Regions from separate parts of the Leisingera sp. NJS201 genome, predicted to be linked through region 3. Evidence: riboswitches for the same ligand, from Rfam matches in the RefSeq annotation. Region 3 holds a riboswitch; each other region holds the start of a gene.
What was found. Region 3 has a riboswitch for cobalamin ahead of ETW23_RS14050 (ABC transporter substrate-binding protein). Riboswitches for the same ligand answer to the same signal wherever they lie in the genome.
Positions count from the first base shown of each region.

Region 1: linked by a shared signal. The riboswitch ahead of ETW23_RS05105 (DUF1636 domain-containing protein) and the one ahead of ETW23_RS14050 (ABC transporter substrate-binding protein) in region 3 are both predicted to bind cobalamin.
Region 2: linked by a shared signal. The riboswitch ahead of ETW23_RS24575 (CbtB domain-containing protein) and the one ahead of ETW23_RS14050 (ABC transporter substrate-binding protein) in region 3 are both predicted to bind cobalamin.

Region 1 is NZ_CP038234.1:1,056,056-1,061,002, reverse strand. It holds gene glpD (glycerol-3-phosphate dehydrogenase) at 1-922, shown strand, start outside; gene cobO (cob(I)yrinic acid a,c-diamide adenosyltransferase) at 1,028-1,663, opposite strand; cobalamin riboswitch at 1,714-1,917, shown strand; gene ETW23_RS05105 (DUF1636 domain-containing protein) at 2,013-2,423, shown strand; gene cobW (cobalamin biosynthesis protein CobW) at 2,426-3,460, shown strand; partial or broken gene cobN (cobaltochelatase subunit CobN) at 3,604-4,947, shown strand, end outside.
Region 2 is NZ_CP038240.1:52,546-57,492, forward strand. It holds gene ETW23_RS24555 (Tn3 family transposase) at 1-690, shown strand, start outside; gene ETW23_RS24560 (recombinase family protein) at 822-1,388, shown strand; gene ETW23_RS24565 (hypothetical protein) at 1,440-1,943, opposite strand; gene ETW23_RS24570 (CbtA family protein) at 2,009-2,707, opposite strand; gene ETW23_RS24575 (CbtB domain-containing protein) at 2,712-2,882, opposite strand; cobalamin riboswitch at 2,916-3,129, opposite strand; gene ETW23_RS27015 (DUF1636 domain-containing protein) at 3,283-3,618, opposite strand; gene ETW23_RS24585 (hypothetical protein) at 4,454-4,846, shown strand.
Region 3 is NZ_CP038234.1:2,844,428-2,849,374, forward strand. It holds gene ETW23_RS14040 (ABC transporter ATP-binding protein) at 1-365, opposite strand, end outside; gene ETW23_RS14045 (iron ABC transporter permease) at 362-1,411, opposite strand; gene ETW23_RS14050 (ABC transporter substrate-binding protein) at 1,408-2,418, opposite strand; cobalamin riboswitch at 2,560-2,753, opposite strand; gene ETW23_RS14055 (DeoR/GlpR family DNA-binding transcription regulator) at 2,957-3,736, opposite strand; gene ETW23_RS14060 (ABC transporter substrate-binding protein) at 3,920-4,891, shown strand.

The DNA.
Region 1 (4,947 bases), 1.8 Mb from region 3:
CGGCGCCGAGCAGCAGCACCGCGCAAAAATACTGGTCAACGCCGGCGGGCCGTGGGTAGCCGACGTGCTGCACCAGAAGCTGGGCCAGAACAGCCGCGAAAACGTCCGCCTGGTGCGCGGCAGCCATATCGTGGTGCCGAAATTGTTCGACCATGGCCGCTGCTACTTCTTCCAGGGCACCGACGGGCGGATCATCTTTGCGATTCCATACGAGACGGATTTCACCCTGATCGGCACAACGGACGCCGACCATCCCGATCCGGAAACCAAACCGCACTGCACCGAGGCCGAGCAGGACTATCTGGTTGATTTCGCATCGCAATACTTCGAACAGCCGCTCAGCCGCGAAGACATCGTCTGGACCTACTCCGGCGTGCGCCCGCTCTATGACGACGGCGCCAGCTCGGCCACTGCGGCCACCCGCGAATATGTGCTGACGCTAGACCGCGCGCAGGCGCCGCTGCTGAATGTCTTTGGCGGCAAGATCACCACCTACCGCAAGCTGGCCGAGGCCGCGCTGGCGAAAATCGGCGAGGTGTTCCCGCATGTGCCGTCTGACTGGACCGCAGGCGTGGCCCTGCCCGGCGGTGATTTTGCGGTGGCGGATGTGGAAAAACTGCAAACCAAACTGGCGGCAGATTATCCGTTCCTGACGCCCTATTGGACCGCCCGGATGATCCGTGCTTACGGCACCGAAGCCTGGGACGTGCTAGGGGACGTCAAATCCGCCGGTGATCTGGGGCGGGATTTTGGCGCAACCATCACCGCGCAGGAACTCAACTGGGCGATAGCCCGCGAATGGGTGCGGTCAGGCGACGACTACCTGTGGCGGCGCACCAAGCTGGGCCTGCGGCTGGACGAGGCGCAGCGCGCGGCAGTGGATGCCTATATCAGCAAGAAAGCCGCCAGGCTGGCGGCTTAGAGCTAAGGGACGGGCCAACCCGAGGGGAGGCGCAATCGCGCCGCCCCGTGGGGGCGGGTTGGCGCGGCCCGGCCTATCGGCCGGGCGGGACATTCTGAAAGCGTCTTAAAACTCCACGCCCTTCTGCGCCTTCACACCGGCGCGGAACGGGTGTTTGACCTGCCCCATCTCGGTCACCAGATCGGCAATCTCGATCAGCTCTTCCTTGGCGTTGCGCCCGGTCAGCACTACATGGGTCATCGGCGGCTTCTGCTCCACCAGGAACTCCAGCACTTCTTCGAGGTCCAGATAGTCATAGCGCAGCGCAATGTTGATCTCGTCCAGCAGCACCATGGTGTTGCGCTCATCCAGGATCATCTCCTTGGCCTTTTCCCAGCCCTTCTGCGCGGCGGCAATGTCGCGGGCCTTGTCCTGGGTCTCCCAGGTAAAGCCTTCGCCCATTGCGTAGAACTGGCACCGATCGCTGAAATTCTCCTCGATCAATGTCCGCTCGCCGGTCTGCCAGGCGCCCTTGATGAACTGCACCACGGCTGACGGCATCCCATGCGCGATGCAGCGCATGATCATCCCGAACCCGGAGGAGGATTTGCCCTTGCCCGGCCCGGTGTGGACGATAATCAGGCCCTTTTCGCCCTCCTTGGTCTTCATCATCCGGTCGCGCGCGGCCTTTTTCTTGGCCATCTTGGACGTATGACGGGCGGCTTCTTCTTCTGAGATGCCGGTTTCAGACTTTTCGCTCATTGGGGCTCTCCAGCTGTTTGACCCATGTCTTGACAAAGAAGGGCACGATAGCGCAAGGGGGTTCAGCTGGTTCCTGTGAAAACAGGCGAAGAGGGAATGTGAAGGCTTTCGGGCCGAAGCACAGCCGCCCCCGCGACCGTGACCGGATGAGGCCGCCATGCCACTGGGTGATCCCCGGGAAGGCAGGATGGCCGGCAAGGCGCACGCCTTGGCATCCGCAAGCCGGGAGACCTGCCAGCGAAGGAGAGATCAACGGGCAGACGGGGTGTTCTGCGACCGGGTAAGGGGCTCGCACGACTGGCCCCTTTTCGGCCATCCCGCACGCCCTGCCGCGACAGGAGACGCGCCAATGGCTGACGACATGGCAGGCCAATCTGCCAGCACCCCGGGACCGGTCACCCTGACCGTTTGCCTCACCTGCCGCCGCGAGGGCGCCGACCCCGAGGCAGCACGCCCCGGCGCCATCCTGCATGCAGCCTTGGAAGAAGCCGGAATGCCCGAAGGCGTCCGTCTGCGTGGCGTCGAATGCCTGTCGTCGTGCAAGCGCGGCTGCGCTGTTGCGCTGATCGGCGGCGAAGAACGCTGGACTTATGTCTACGGCGACCTCGACCCGGACCAGCATGTCCCCGAAATTCTGGAAGGTGCTGCGGCTTATGCCGGCACCGCTGATGGAGTCGTGCCGTGGCGCCAGCGCCCGCAGACCTTCCGCAAACAATCCGTTGCCCGCATCCCGCCGGCCAAGTTCTTCTCCGAGGAGTAATCATGAGCGATCTCAACAAGATCCCCGTCACCGTCATCACCGGTTTTCTGGGCGCAGGTAAAACCACGCTGATCCGCCACCTGATGCAGAACCCGCAGGGTAAGCGCCTGGCCGTGGTGGTGAACGAATTCGGCACTGCCGGCGTGGACGGCGACATCCTGAAATCCTGCGCCGATGACAACTGCCCGGCGGAAAACATCATGGAACTGGCCAACGGCTGCATCTGCTGCACCGTGGCCGATGACTTCATCCCCACCATCGAACAGCTGATGGCCCTGCCCGAAAAACCCGACCATATCGTGATCGAGACCTCTGGCCTGGCCCTGCCGAAACCGCTGTTGAAGGCGTTTGACTGGCCCGCGATCCGCTCCCGCATCACTGTCGACGGGGTGATTGCCCTGGCGGACGCCGAGGCGGTTGCCAAAGGCCAGTTCGCCCCTGATCTGGACGCCGTTCAGGCCCAGCGCGAGGCGGATGACAGCATCGACCACGAAACGCCGCTGTCCGAAGTGTTCGAGGACCAGATCTCCTGCGCTGACATCGTGCTGTTGTCCAAGGCCGATCTGGCCGGCGACGCAGGCGTCGAGAAGGCCCGCGCGGTGATCGAAGCCGAAGCCCCGCGCAAGCTGCCGATCCTGCCGATGAGCGAAGGCGTCATCGACCCGCGCATCATCCTGGGTCTGGGTGCTGCTGCCGAAGACGATCTGGACGCCCGCCCCAGCCACCACGACGGCCACCACGACCACGAGCATGACGATTTTGAAAGCATCGTTGTCGAAATGGGCGAAGTCTCCGACCCCGAAGCGCTGCAGAATGCCATCGTGAAACTCGCCCGCGAGCGCAACATCCTGCGCGTCAAAGGCTATGTCGCGGTGGAAGGAAAACCGATGCGGATGCTGGTTCAGGCCGTGGGCGAGCGCCTGCGCGCCCAATACGATCAGCCATGGGGCGCGCAGCCGCGCAAGACCGCTCTGGTGGTCATCGCCGAGCATGACGATATCGACGAACAGGCCATCCGCGCCGAGCTGGGGGCCTGAAGCTGATGCCCCAAGGCGAAACTTTAAAGGTTTCGCCCGGCGGCAACGCCGGGCAGCGCCCGACCTCCCCCACGGGAGGGCGCTTCGCTTCTTCCCGAGGCCGGGCACTGCCCTCTGCTCTTCTTTCCGAAAGGGCCTGACCCATGCATGTTGTCTTCCGCGAAAGCCACGGCCTTGACGAGACCGATACCCCGCAGGACCTCGGGCAGACGCCCGGCGATCTTGTGGTGCTGTCCTTCTCCGACAGCGATCTGGGCGCTTTTGCGGCGGGATGGCACCGCGCGGACGGCGCGCTGCCCTCCTTGCGCGTCGCCAATCTGGTCGCGCTCAAACACCCGCTCTCGGTTGACGTCTATGCAGAACAGACGCTGGAGGGCGCCAAGGGCATCCTGGTCCGCCTGATCGGCGGCGAAAGCTATTGGTCCTACGGGCTTGCCACCCTGCAGGACCTCGCCCGCCGCAAGGGCATTGCCCTGGCGATCCTGCCTGCTGACGGGCGCGAGGATGCCCGGCTGGATGAGCTGTCCACCCTGCCGGTCTCCACCCTGCGCCGCCTTCAGGCGCTGTGCGACGCTGGCGGCGCCGTTGCTGCACAGGCCGCTCTGGCCCAGCTGTCCCTCGCTGCAGGGCTTTATGCCGGCCCGGTTCTGGGCCTCAAATCCATGCCGCAGCATGGCTTTTACGACCCAGCCAAAGGCGTGCTGGCCAACCTTCCGGCACCTGACAAACCGCTGGTTCTGGTCAGCTTCTACCGTTCCTACCTCACCGCCGCCGACACCGCCCCGGTGGATGCGCTGATCGCAGATCTGCGCGCCCGCGGCTATGCTGCCTATGGTCTCTTTGCCGCCAGCCTCAAGGCCCCCGCCGCCGCAGACTGGCTGCGCGAGAGGCTCCCCGAACTGAACCCTGCCGCGATCGTCAACGCCACTGCGTTTTCCGCCCAAGGCACCGACGGCAGCGCCTCGCCGCTTTCAACCACCGGCTGCCCGGTGTTCCAGGTCGCCCTCTCCACCGCCCGCAAGAAAGACTGGGCCGAGGCCGACCGGGGTCTGTCGCCTGCTGACCTCGCCATGCATGTCGTCCTGCCCGAAGTCGACGGCCGCATTTTCGCAGGCGTTATCAGCTTCAAATCCCCAGGCCGGAAAGACCCGGACCTGCAGTATTCCCGCTTTGCCCACCGCGCCGATGCGGACCGCGTAACAGCCGCTGTTGACCGCGTCGACGGCTGGCTGCGGCTGGCAAAACTGCCGAATGCAGAGAAACGCCTCGCTCTGATCCTCTCCACCTACCCGGCAGAGACCACAACCTCGCCCATGCCGTCGGCCTCGACGCGCTGGCCTCCTGCGACGAGATCCTGCGCGCGCTCTGGGATCAAGGCTATACGGTCGAGCCGCAGGAGAACACCGGCCTGCGGCTGATGAAAGAGACCCTCAGCGTTCCGCTGGAGGACTACCATCAAGCCCTCGCCACCCTGCCGCAAGAGCTGC
Region 2 (4,947 bases), on a different replicon from region 3:
AGCCATGGTCAGAGCACGGTTGGATTTGCCTTCTGTCATCTTCTTGGCTTTGACCTGGCCCCGCGACTGAAAGCCATTGCGCGACAGAAACTGATCCTCCCGAGTGCAGGAATGCGTAGTCAGTTGCCAAACCTTCTGCCAATTTTGTCGAGTGTCGTCGATTGGGGTGAGATTGAGCAGCAGTATGATGAAATGGTCAAATACGCGGCCGCCATGAAGCACGGGACAGCTGACCCTGAAGCTATTCTGCGACGGTTTGCACGTGCCGACGTAATGCACCCGACCTACAAGGCGCTGGTGGAACTTGGCCGCGCCATCAAGACGATATTTCTGTGCCGCTATCTGCGCTCTGAAGCCTTCCGCCGGGAAATCCATGAAGGATTGAACGTGGTCGAGAATTGGAACAGCGCCAATGGTTTTGTGTTCTTCGGCAAAGGTGGCGAGATTTCCAGCAACCGGATTGCTGATCAGGAAATCTCGGCTCATGCATTGCACTTGCTTCAAGCCTCACTGGTCTATGTAAACACCCGCATGATGCAATCGGTTCTGGCGGAACCGATATGGGCCACCCGGCTGACGGATCGGGACTATAATGGTCTTTCCCCGCTGATCTATGCTCATATCAATCCCTATGGCCGGTTCGATGTTGATCTGGACCAGCGGATTGATTTCGGCGCGATGGCCGCATGAAACTTATGTAACAAAAGGGTGCACCAAAAGGTAACAGGCGTAGGTGACAGGTCGAAACGTCACAAATGAGTGGTCAACCACACATTAGTTACGGTATCAGAGTGGTAACCACCCTAATGTGACAGATTGCCATGCCCCGTATCGGATACGCCCGTGTCAGTTCATCGAGCCAGGATCTCCATGTCCAGAAAACCATGCTGAAGACAGCGGGCTGTGAGATCATCCGATCAGAAACGGTCTCTGGTGCGTCTCGCGACAACCGATCCGAATTGGCAACCATGATGGAATTCCTACGGGAAGGCGATGAGTTGGTTGTTCATCGTCTGGATCGCCTCGGCCGTTCCACCCGCGATGTGCTGAATCTGGTGCATGAGTTGGACGCCAAACGCGCATCTCTCCGTGTGCTTGAACCGGAAGTCACCACGGCCGGGGACATGGGCCGAATGGTAATAACTGTGCTCGGAATGGTGGCCGACATGGAACTTAAGTTCATCCGTGACCGACAACGCGCGGGAATTGCGGCGGCCAAAGATAAGGGCGTTTACAAGGGGAGGCGGAAATCCGTTGATGATGATGAAATTCGGCGGTTGGCGAACGAAGGCATCGCAAAAGCTCAGATCGCTCGTGATCTTGGCGTTTCAAGAATGACCGTCTATCGGGCGCTCGCAAAGGCTGAAACAGAAGCTGACGTTGATTGAGGATGCGGCAAAATAGGGCAGAGAGCCCTTTCTATCGAGCGAACGCTGCAGTCAGGAGCCATCACCGCCCGCTGGGACGCTGGTCTTCGCTTCCAACGGCTCCCCCTCCACCTGCAACGTCTTGTGGCTGTTGGTGTTGAGCGAGACCTTCACTTCTGCCCCTTCGGGCAGGGCTGGGATATGCATCCAGTTTGCATAGAGCCGAGCGAGTTTCTCGCCGTTCACATAGACATGCGCGTGGCCTTCGCCGTCCACGTCCGCGGAGGAGGCGTTTTGAGGTGCAAAGCGGAAGTTCTGCGGCGTGACTTGCAGGTTCCAGCCTGCCATCGGGTCCTTGTGCAGCTGGATGGCGACGCCGGGGGCATCGGGGCCTGCCGCTAGGCTGACAGCTTGGGAATGGTCATGGGCGGTCATTTCACCATGGCCGCCGCCGAAGTGGTCAGCGCTGCCATGCTCATGGCCATCGAAGGTGACGCCATTGCCGGCTGCGATCACGAAGCCGGCACCGCCGCCAAAGATCAGGCCTATGGCAAAAAGAGCAAGAGAGCGGGACATATCGGTATCCTCGGAAAAGAGTTTCCCCGCCGGGCGAACCCGGCGGGGATCAGGCTGGGCCAGTATCAGGCGGCGGCTTCTGCGCGCTTGCCTTCGGTTTGCCAGAAGTAGCCGGCAAAGCTGCCCAAGAGCACCCAGGCGGCCATGCCGACGCCAAAGGCGCGGGCGGCAAACAGGGCGCCGATCTCTGTCGGAACCGGGCCGGTGAAGCTTTCGGGCTCAGGCGCGCCGATTACATGCGGCGCCAGCAGCAGCAGGGCTGCGACGGTATAGCCCGCCAAGCTGCCGCCATAGGCAATCAGCCACATGGCAACGCCCGCGGCGGCCACAGTTGCCCCCCACCAGATCTGACGCGCACCGACATCGGCGGCGGCCACGCCCGGAACTTCCGGCGCCAGCGTCAGGCCGGGCGCGAAGTGGAAGGTGATGAAACCCGCCAGGCCCCATAGAATACCGGTGCGCGCGTTGATCTCGTGGCCCTGGCGTTCAGCCACCGACATCAGCGCCGCCATCACCAGCGCATAGCCGGTGTAGGTCAGCATGGTGAAGATGATGCTGAGCCCGTCACGCATCGGTTCGGCAAACATGCCGGGCAGGTCGGGATGGGCCGTCACCGCTTCGGCACCAAAATGCACCAGCTCTCCTGATTCATAAAGCTCAGCGTGCAGCAGCACGGGCTGCACGAAAACGAGCTGCAGCAGGGCGGTAATCAGCCCTGCTGCAGCGCCAGCGAACAGGCCGCTGGTCAGAATGCGACTGAACATGGCCTTAGTGGCAGGGGAAGCCAGTTGCGTGGCGCACATCATGCGCGGCGTCGTGCAGGGCAGATGCCTGAACATGGCCGGTCAGCGTGATGATCCCGAAACCCAGAACCACTGCAAACAGTGCCGGAAGAACACTGGTGCCAGCGGCGGAAGCCTTAAGCGTCTTGGTCGTCATTTTTAGTCCTCCTTACCGTCACACCCGACGGTACAAGTTGCGTTACCACACGGCCGGTCTCCTGACTCGCGGGTCGCTGCTGCCATCCTCCTTCCCGGCCTTGGCCAGTGGATATTGGAAGGCCGCTCGCCGCTCACAGTCGCGGGGGCGGTTGAGGCTTCGGTGCCGCGATTTGGTCCACCGTCCTCATTCCCGTTTCAGTCCCAGTGCTTAGGCACCATCAGACACCGTATCATGTGGTAATGCCCCGTGCGGCTGAGTCCGGTCAAGGATGATTCCGCCAATTTAAAACACGTCAGCGTCATGCACGGGCGGAAACCGGAAGGCAGGAACCCCTGATAATTTCCAATTTCTCGGCAAAAAACTGCTGGATCTCTTTGTCCTGCCGGCAGCAAGCGGTTCAGTCCAGATCCGCAGGGATGCGGGCGATCACCTTAAACCGCAGTCGGCCCAGCGGCCTGGCATCGGCAAAATTGCCATCCGGGCTAACCTCATACATCCGCAGGAAGGTCAGGATGTCCGGCAGGTCACCCGCGGTGATTTCCCCGAATAGATAGGCGGTCTTCCCGCTTTGCCGCATAGCTAGGGTTTGCGGCCGCTTGCAACCGGACATACATTCCACCTGCTGCAGCCTTACTTTTCCTCCCGAAGCCTCCAAAGCCGCGGCGACCTGCCCAAAAAAGGCAGGGTCTGCGTCGCGGCAAGTTCGGCATAAGGTGAGTGTGGGCAGGCTCATGCGCCGGGCAGGTCCTCAATCGAGCGATCTTCGTTGGAAACCTACGTCCCGTGGTACCATGCAAGCTTGGCTTCAATACCAATTTTGACGCTGAATTTCCTAAAGAGTCCATAGTTAGTTTTGAGGCAAATGTGCTTGGGGCAGCTTGCTGACGCAAGTCGCTCGAATGCTTTTTGTCCAAAACTTCGCCGCGCGGACCACTGAGGCGGATAAACCGTAGAATCAAGGCTTTGCGAAGTATCGCGAGCGGGCCACATCATCCGCACTGCGAGTTAGAACTGTTGCCCTCTGAAAGCAGTCTTAGGGGTGGAAAACACTGCCTTCCCATTCCCTCGCAACCGCAGCAAGGATTGAACAGCCGCGGCGACGGGTGGTTTCGTTGCGCACCCTACCAGTTCAAACAGCACGCAGCGAATGGCGGCAGCTTCAAGCGTTCACACTTCGGATCATTATCTCGATCTCTCTTGGATTTATCAGAAGCAAAGGGCAAACCGACCACGGTCCTGGCGACAACTGAGCCTATGCGGGAGTTGCCCGAAACCGGCCTGCGCCGGGTATCGCTGACAATCTTCCTAAGCTTGCAGGATCACCGAAGCAGGCGTTTCAGCAGCCACAGGCTTGACCACTCTGCCGAACTGTTCAGCCAACGAATCGTCACTTTCGATAAGTCTTATCAGACTTAGCCCTCCTGCGCAGGAAGGTTTGCTTCGCGTTGTAGTCGCATACGATCCGACAGGGAACTTCGAGGAAAACGCTTCTGAAATGCTCAAATTCGTGCGCTGAATACATCATTGCCATCTTGACGCGGACTGCTCCGGTGCTGTGCAATACCCGCATGATGTTTCTGGCACGTATCTTCCGGCTGATCAGGGTCGCCGCTGCTTTTGCGGTAGTTCTTGTGTTGGGATTTTCGTTGCCATCCGCTGCGCATTCTGTCGCGGGCCATCATAGCAATGCAGCGATGTCGCACGACGGACAAAGCCATACTGCCTCCTTTGTGGCCGGCGTAACGCATAAGGCTTCCCATATTGCCGAAAACGATGGTCAAGACACTGCGCAATACACCGCTGATGCCGGAAACTGCTGCGCGGGCGCCTGTATGGCCCTTGCAATACTTTCTTTGCAGCCTGATGCCGCTTTTGTTCAGCAGCCTGTCCGTTGGGTGATGGCTTCCGCGCAGCTGCCGTCTCAGGATCGTGTGAAGGTCCTGCGTCCTCCTAGATCCTGAAAATCTGACCCGCAGAAGCGGTAATTAAAGCCGTTCTGTGCCTAAGCGCAGAACCACTACAGATTATTCTCAGGAAAAACAGATGAAATCTCCTTTTCTGG
Region 3 (4,947 bases):
GCGTTTTCAACATGCAGGCTGTCTTCGCCGCTCCAGGGTCTCAACGCTGACAGCCAGGGCGTCCGCCCCAGTTCCACCACCGAACGTGCGGTAATGCGCTCGGCGGTATCAGACTGCTGCTCAACAATCGCGGTCCGCTGGGCGACCTCTCTGCGCGTCAGCTGCGCCAAGGGTTTTTCCGCCAGCAGAACCTCGCCATGCGACGGGCGTGCCAACCCCGCCAGCAGCCGCATCAGCGTGGACTTCCCGGACCCGTTCGGACCGACCAGCGCCAGGGTCTCTCCCGGCTGAACCATCAATGAGACATCAGACAGCAGCAGCTTGCCGCGGATGGCGTAAGACAGGCTGCGGGCTTCGATCTTCATCGCGCCCCCCTGTTCCCGCGTACCAGGATCACCGCAAAGGACGGCGCCCCGATCAGGGCAGTGACAACGCCAATGGGCAGCACCTGGCCAGGGATTATGATGCGCGACACAATGTCGGCGCCAATCAGGAACACCGCGCCGGTCAGCGCCGCGGCCGGCATCAGCCTGCGATGCCCTGGACCGACCAGGAACCGTGCCGCATGGGGAATGACCAAGCCGACAAAGCCGATGGAGCCAACGATGGATACCATCACCGCTGTGGTCAGCGCGGTGGCAAAGATCAGGATAACTTGCACCCGCCGCACCGGAATACCCAGCGAGGCCGCTGAATCGGTGCCAAAGGTAAAGGCATCCAGCGCCCGCGCATGGAACCGGCAGACGACCCAGCCCGCCAGCGCCAGCGGCACTGCCAGCCACACATCCGGCCAGCGCACCCCGCCCATATTGCCCATCAGCCAGAACATGATACCGCGGGCCTGATCGGCGTTGGCGGATTTGGCGATGATAAAAGCAGTCAGCGCGTTGAACAGCTGCGAGCCTGCAATGCCCGCCAGCACGATCTGCGCTGCCGCAGCGCGGCTGCCGCCTGCTCCGGCGGCCCGGGCCAGAACGGCAACAAAGCCAAAGGCCAGCAGCGCGCCGTTAAAAGCGCCGAATGACAACGACAGCGCACCGCCGCCAAGTCCGGCGATGGTGACAGCAACCGCCCCGGTTGAAGCACCGGCCGAGATACCAAGGATATAGGGATCTGCCAGCGCATTGCGCAGCAGGGCCTGCAGCACCACGCCCGCCACCGCCAGCGCCGCCCCGCAGGCCCCCGCCACCAGCGCGCGCGGCAGCCGGTAACTCCAGACAATGCCTTGATCTATCGGATCAACCGGCAGCCCTGCCCCGGCCAGCTTATTGGCCAGAACAGACAGGACAAGGTCAGGCGCAAGCGCGGTTTCCCCGATCATTGCGCCTGCCAGAACCGCTGCAACCAGCACCGGCAAGGCCAGGCACGCGCCCTTGACGCCCTGCCATGTGATTGCAGCGGCTGCACTCACTGGCTGGTGCCGATCACGCTGAGTTCAGCAGCCAGATCCTCCAGCGCCGGAATGGCACGGATGGTGGCATCCATCGCCTGGGCGTCCATCACAACGATGCGGTTGTTCTTGACTGCGTCCATCTGGCTGGCGACCGGATCATTGCGCAGGAAATCCAGCTTTTTCTCGAAGTCATCCGCGGCAAAGCGGCGGCGGTCCATGCGGGCAATCACAATCACCGTCGGATTGGCCTTGGCGATGGTCTCCCAGCCGACCGTCGGCCATTCCTCGTCGGTCTCAATAACATTGCGCAGGCCCAGTTGCTGCATCATGTAGCCCGGCGCGCCCTTCTCGCCTGCCACAAACGGATCGCTTTCCATTTCCGGCGAGGAGAACCAGAACACGGCGGTGGCATCTTCCAGTGCGACCTTCTGCGCCTTGGCAACAGCTGCCGCCTCGCGGGCCTTATATTCGGCGACCAGCTCGGCGCCCTTATCGGCTTCGCCAAAGATCGCCGCCAGTTCCTCGATCCCCTGATACAAGCTGCCGGTGGTGAACATCTGCGTGCGGGTGCCGTCGCCGCCGGTGGTGTTGTCCTTGCCGACGCAATCGGCGGGCATCACATAAGTCGGGATGCCCAGATCATGAAACTGCTCGCGCTTGGCAACAACACCTTCGGGGCCGACGTGCCATTCGTACTGCGCCGCCACCAGGCCGGGGCGTTTGGCCACGACGCTTTCAAAGCTCGGATCGTTGTCGGCCAGACGGTCGATCTTGGCATTCAGGTCTGCGTATTCGGGCAGCACGTCGTTGAACCAGACTGAGGTGCCCAGCACCTTATCGCCCAGCCCCAGCGCGTAAAGCACTTCGGTCGCCGCCTGGCCAACCGTCACCGAAGACGCTGCCGGCGCCTTGAATGTGACCGACTGGCCGCAGTTTTCAATGGTCAGCGGAAAGGTTTCGCTGGCCGCCGCAGCCTGTGCGGCAGCGATGAAGGAAAGGCCGATCAGGCCGGAACGCAAAAACATGATATTCGATCTCCATGTGTCAATGACCGGAGAACGGGTGAAAGGGCATTGACCGGTAAGGCTGAGGGTCTGCCCCCCGCTTGCGGCACCGGAAAACGGCGGCGCATCTTACCGGCAACCTCCCCGGACAACCCCGCCCGGTGTCTTTCGGTTTTCACCGGCAGGTCTCCTGACTGGCGGGTCAATGACTGTGCCGTCTTCCCGGACCATTTTGGCCCAGTGACGTCATGGCACAGCTCTCGCCGCCTACAGTTGCGGGGGCAGTTCCGTTTGGCGCCGGCAGGCACCGCGGATTCCCTCTTAGCCCTTTCGGGACCGGTAAAGCGCGGGTAGCCCATCCCTTTCGCTGCGGCAAGAAAAAGTTACTTTGCAGCAGAAATTCTGCGAACCGGGCACAGCAGGCAGCCTATGGAGGACGGTTTCCCAAGCCACGGCCAGATGGAAATTTCCAGCACAAGCTGCTCCAGGGATGGGACACCCATCGGCCGCAGCCGCAAAAGCGTGGCTGCAAACTGTCCTGAACCATACCGCAGCCCCGTTACTCGACCACGATCAGATCGGTATCCATCGCCTTGAGCATGTCCTTGACGGCCTGCGGCGGCTGCGCGTCCGTATAGAAGACTTCGAATTTGGTATCCTTGCCGACCGACACCGGCGCGCGCTTGTTGAACTTGTCATGATCGGCCACAACAATCCGGACCTGCGCATTGGCCGCCGCGACACGGGCCAGATTTGCCTCTTCGAGATCATGCAGCATGAAGCCCTGTTCGGCATTGATCGCCCCGGCCGAAAAGATGGCAAACTGCACGTTCAGCCGCCGCACCAGATCCAGCGCCTCGGCCCCGAAGGCACCGCCGTCATGCGGGCGCAGCTCGCCGCCCGCCAGAAACACCCGGTTGTTATTGCGCGAGGCAAGCGCATGGGCCACCAGCACGGAATTGGTCACCACAAAGAGGTTTGACCGCTGCCGCAGCTCCTGCGCCACATAAGCGGTGGTGGAACCGACGTCCAAAAAGACCGAATCCCCGTCGCTGATGGTCTTGGCCACCTCGATGGCCAGACGCTGCTTTTCTGAGGCGTGGGTATCCATCCGGTTTTGCAGCGGCAGCTCGTTCACATCCTCAATCAGATGCACCCCGCCATGCACCTTGCGGACCGCTTGGGCATCCTCCAGCGTGCGGATGTTTCGCCGGATGGTTTCATTCGACACGCCCAGCCTGCCGGCCAGATAGCTGACCCGGCAGGACCCCCCCGCCTGCTGCAGCGCCCGCAGGATTTCCTCTTCACGCTGGTTGGTGGTCTTGCGGCTTTTGGTCATTGGGCCTCCTGTTGCGTTGCTACGTCAGAAAGCCACAAAAAACAACACATGCGCCTTTGATACGGCGTTGACAGCCTCAAATCGCTCAGTTTTTGAGGTTAATGTGGCTTATTGTGGTTTTTTATTGACTGACAGACACAACCGCCGCACCATCACAGCAGGCGACGCCAAGAATCGCACAAAATGCCACATATCAGGGAAGTCCTTATGCTGAGAAACTTCAACGCTTTGGGAGCCGTGGCGCTGACAGCCGCCGTTTCCGCTTCATCCGCCTGGGCCGCCGAGTCCTCCGACCCCATCAAACTGACCCTGCACGACTGGTCCGGCCAGTTGATCAACACCAAGATCATGGGCAGCATCCTGCAGGAGGCAGGGTATAACGTCGAATATGTCCAAGCGGACTATATCGCGCAGTTTGCCGGGCTGAAGACCGGCGATCTGCATCTGGCGATGGAAATCTGGGAAACCACCGGGCGCGAGGCGCTGGACGACGCAACCGCCTCGGGCAAAGTGGTCAATGCCGGCGAAACCGGGCTGATGGCGATCGAGGAATGGTGGTACCCCGCCTATATGAAAGACCGCTGTCCCGGCCTGCCCGACTGGCAGGCGCTGAAGGACTGCGCCGAGGAATTCGCAACGGCGGAAACCTCTCCCTACGGTCGCTATGTCGGCGGCCCGGTCACCTGGGGCGGTTTTGACGAAGAACGCGTCGAGGCGCTGGAACTGGAATTTGAAGTGGTCCACGCGGGCACCGATGCGGCGCTGTTTGCCGAACTGGAATCCGCCTATCAGCGCCAGGACCCGATTGTCCTGTGGGTATATGTGCCGCATTGGGCACCGGCCAAATACGACGGTGAATTCGTGGAATTCCCGCCCTATTCCGCGGAATGCTACGCCGATCCTGCGGCGGGGGTGAACCCGGATCTGGCCTATGACTGCGGCAAGCCGCGCGGCCCGATCTGGAAAGCCGCCTGGGCCGGGCTGCCGGAGAAATGGCCGGGCGCCTATGAGATCGTGCAGTCCTACCAGATTACCAACGAAGAGATGAGCGCCATGGTCGGCAAGGCAGACCTGGACGGCGTTGATATCGATACAGTGGTGTCGGATTGGATGGCCGCAAACAAGGACCGCTGGTCCGGCTGGGTCGGCAACTGATCTCACTCCCCGGGGCTGCTGCACGCTTTCAGGCGGCCCCTGCCTTTTCCCCTGCC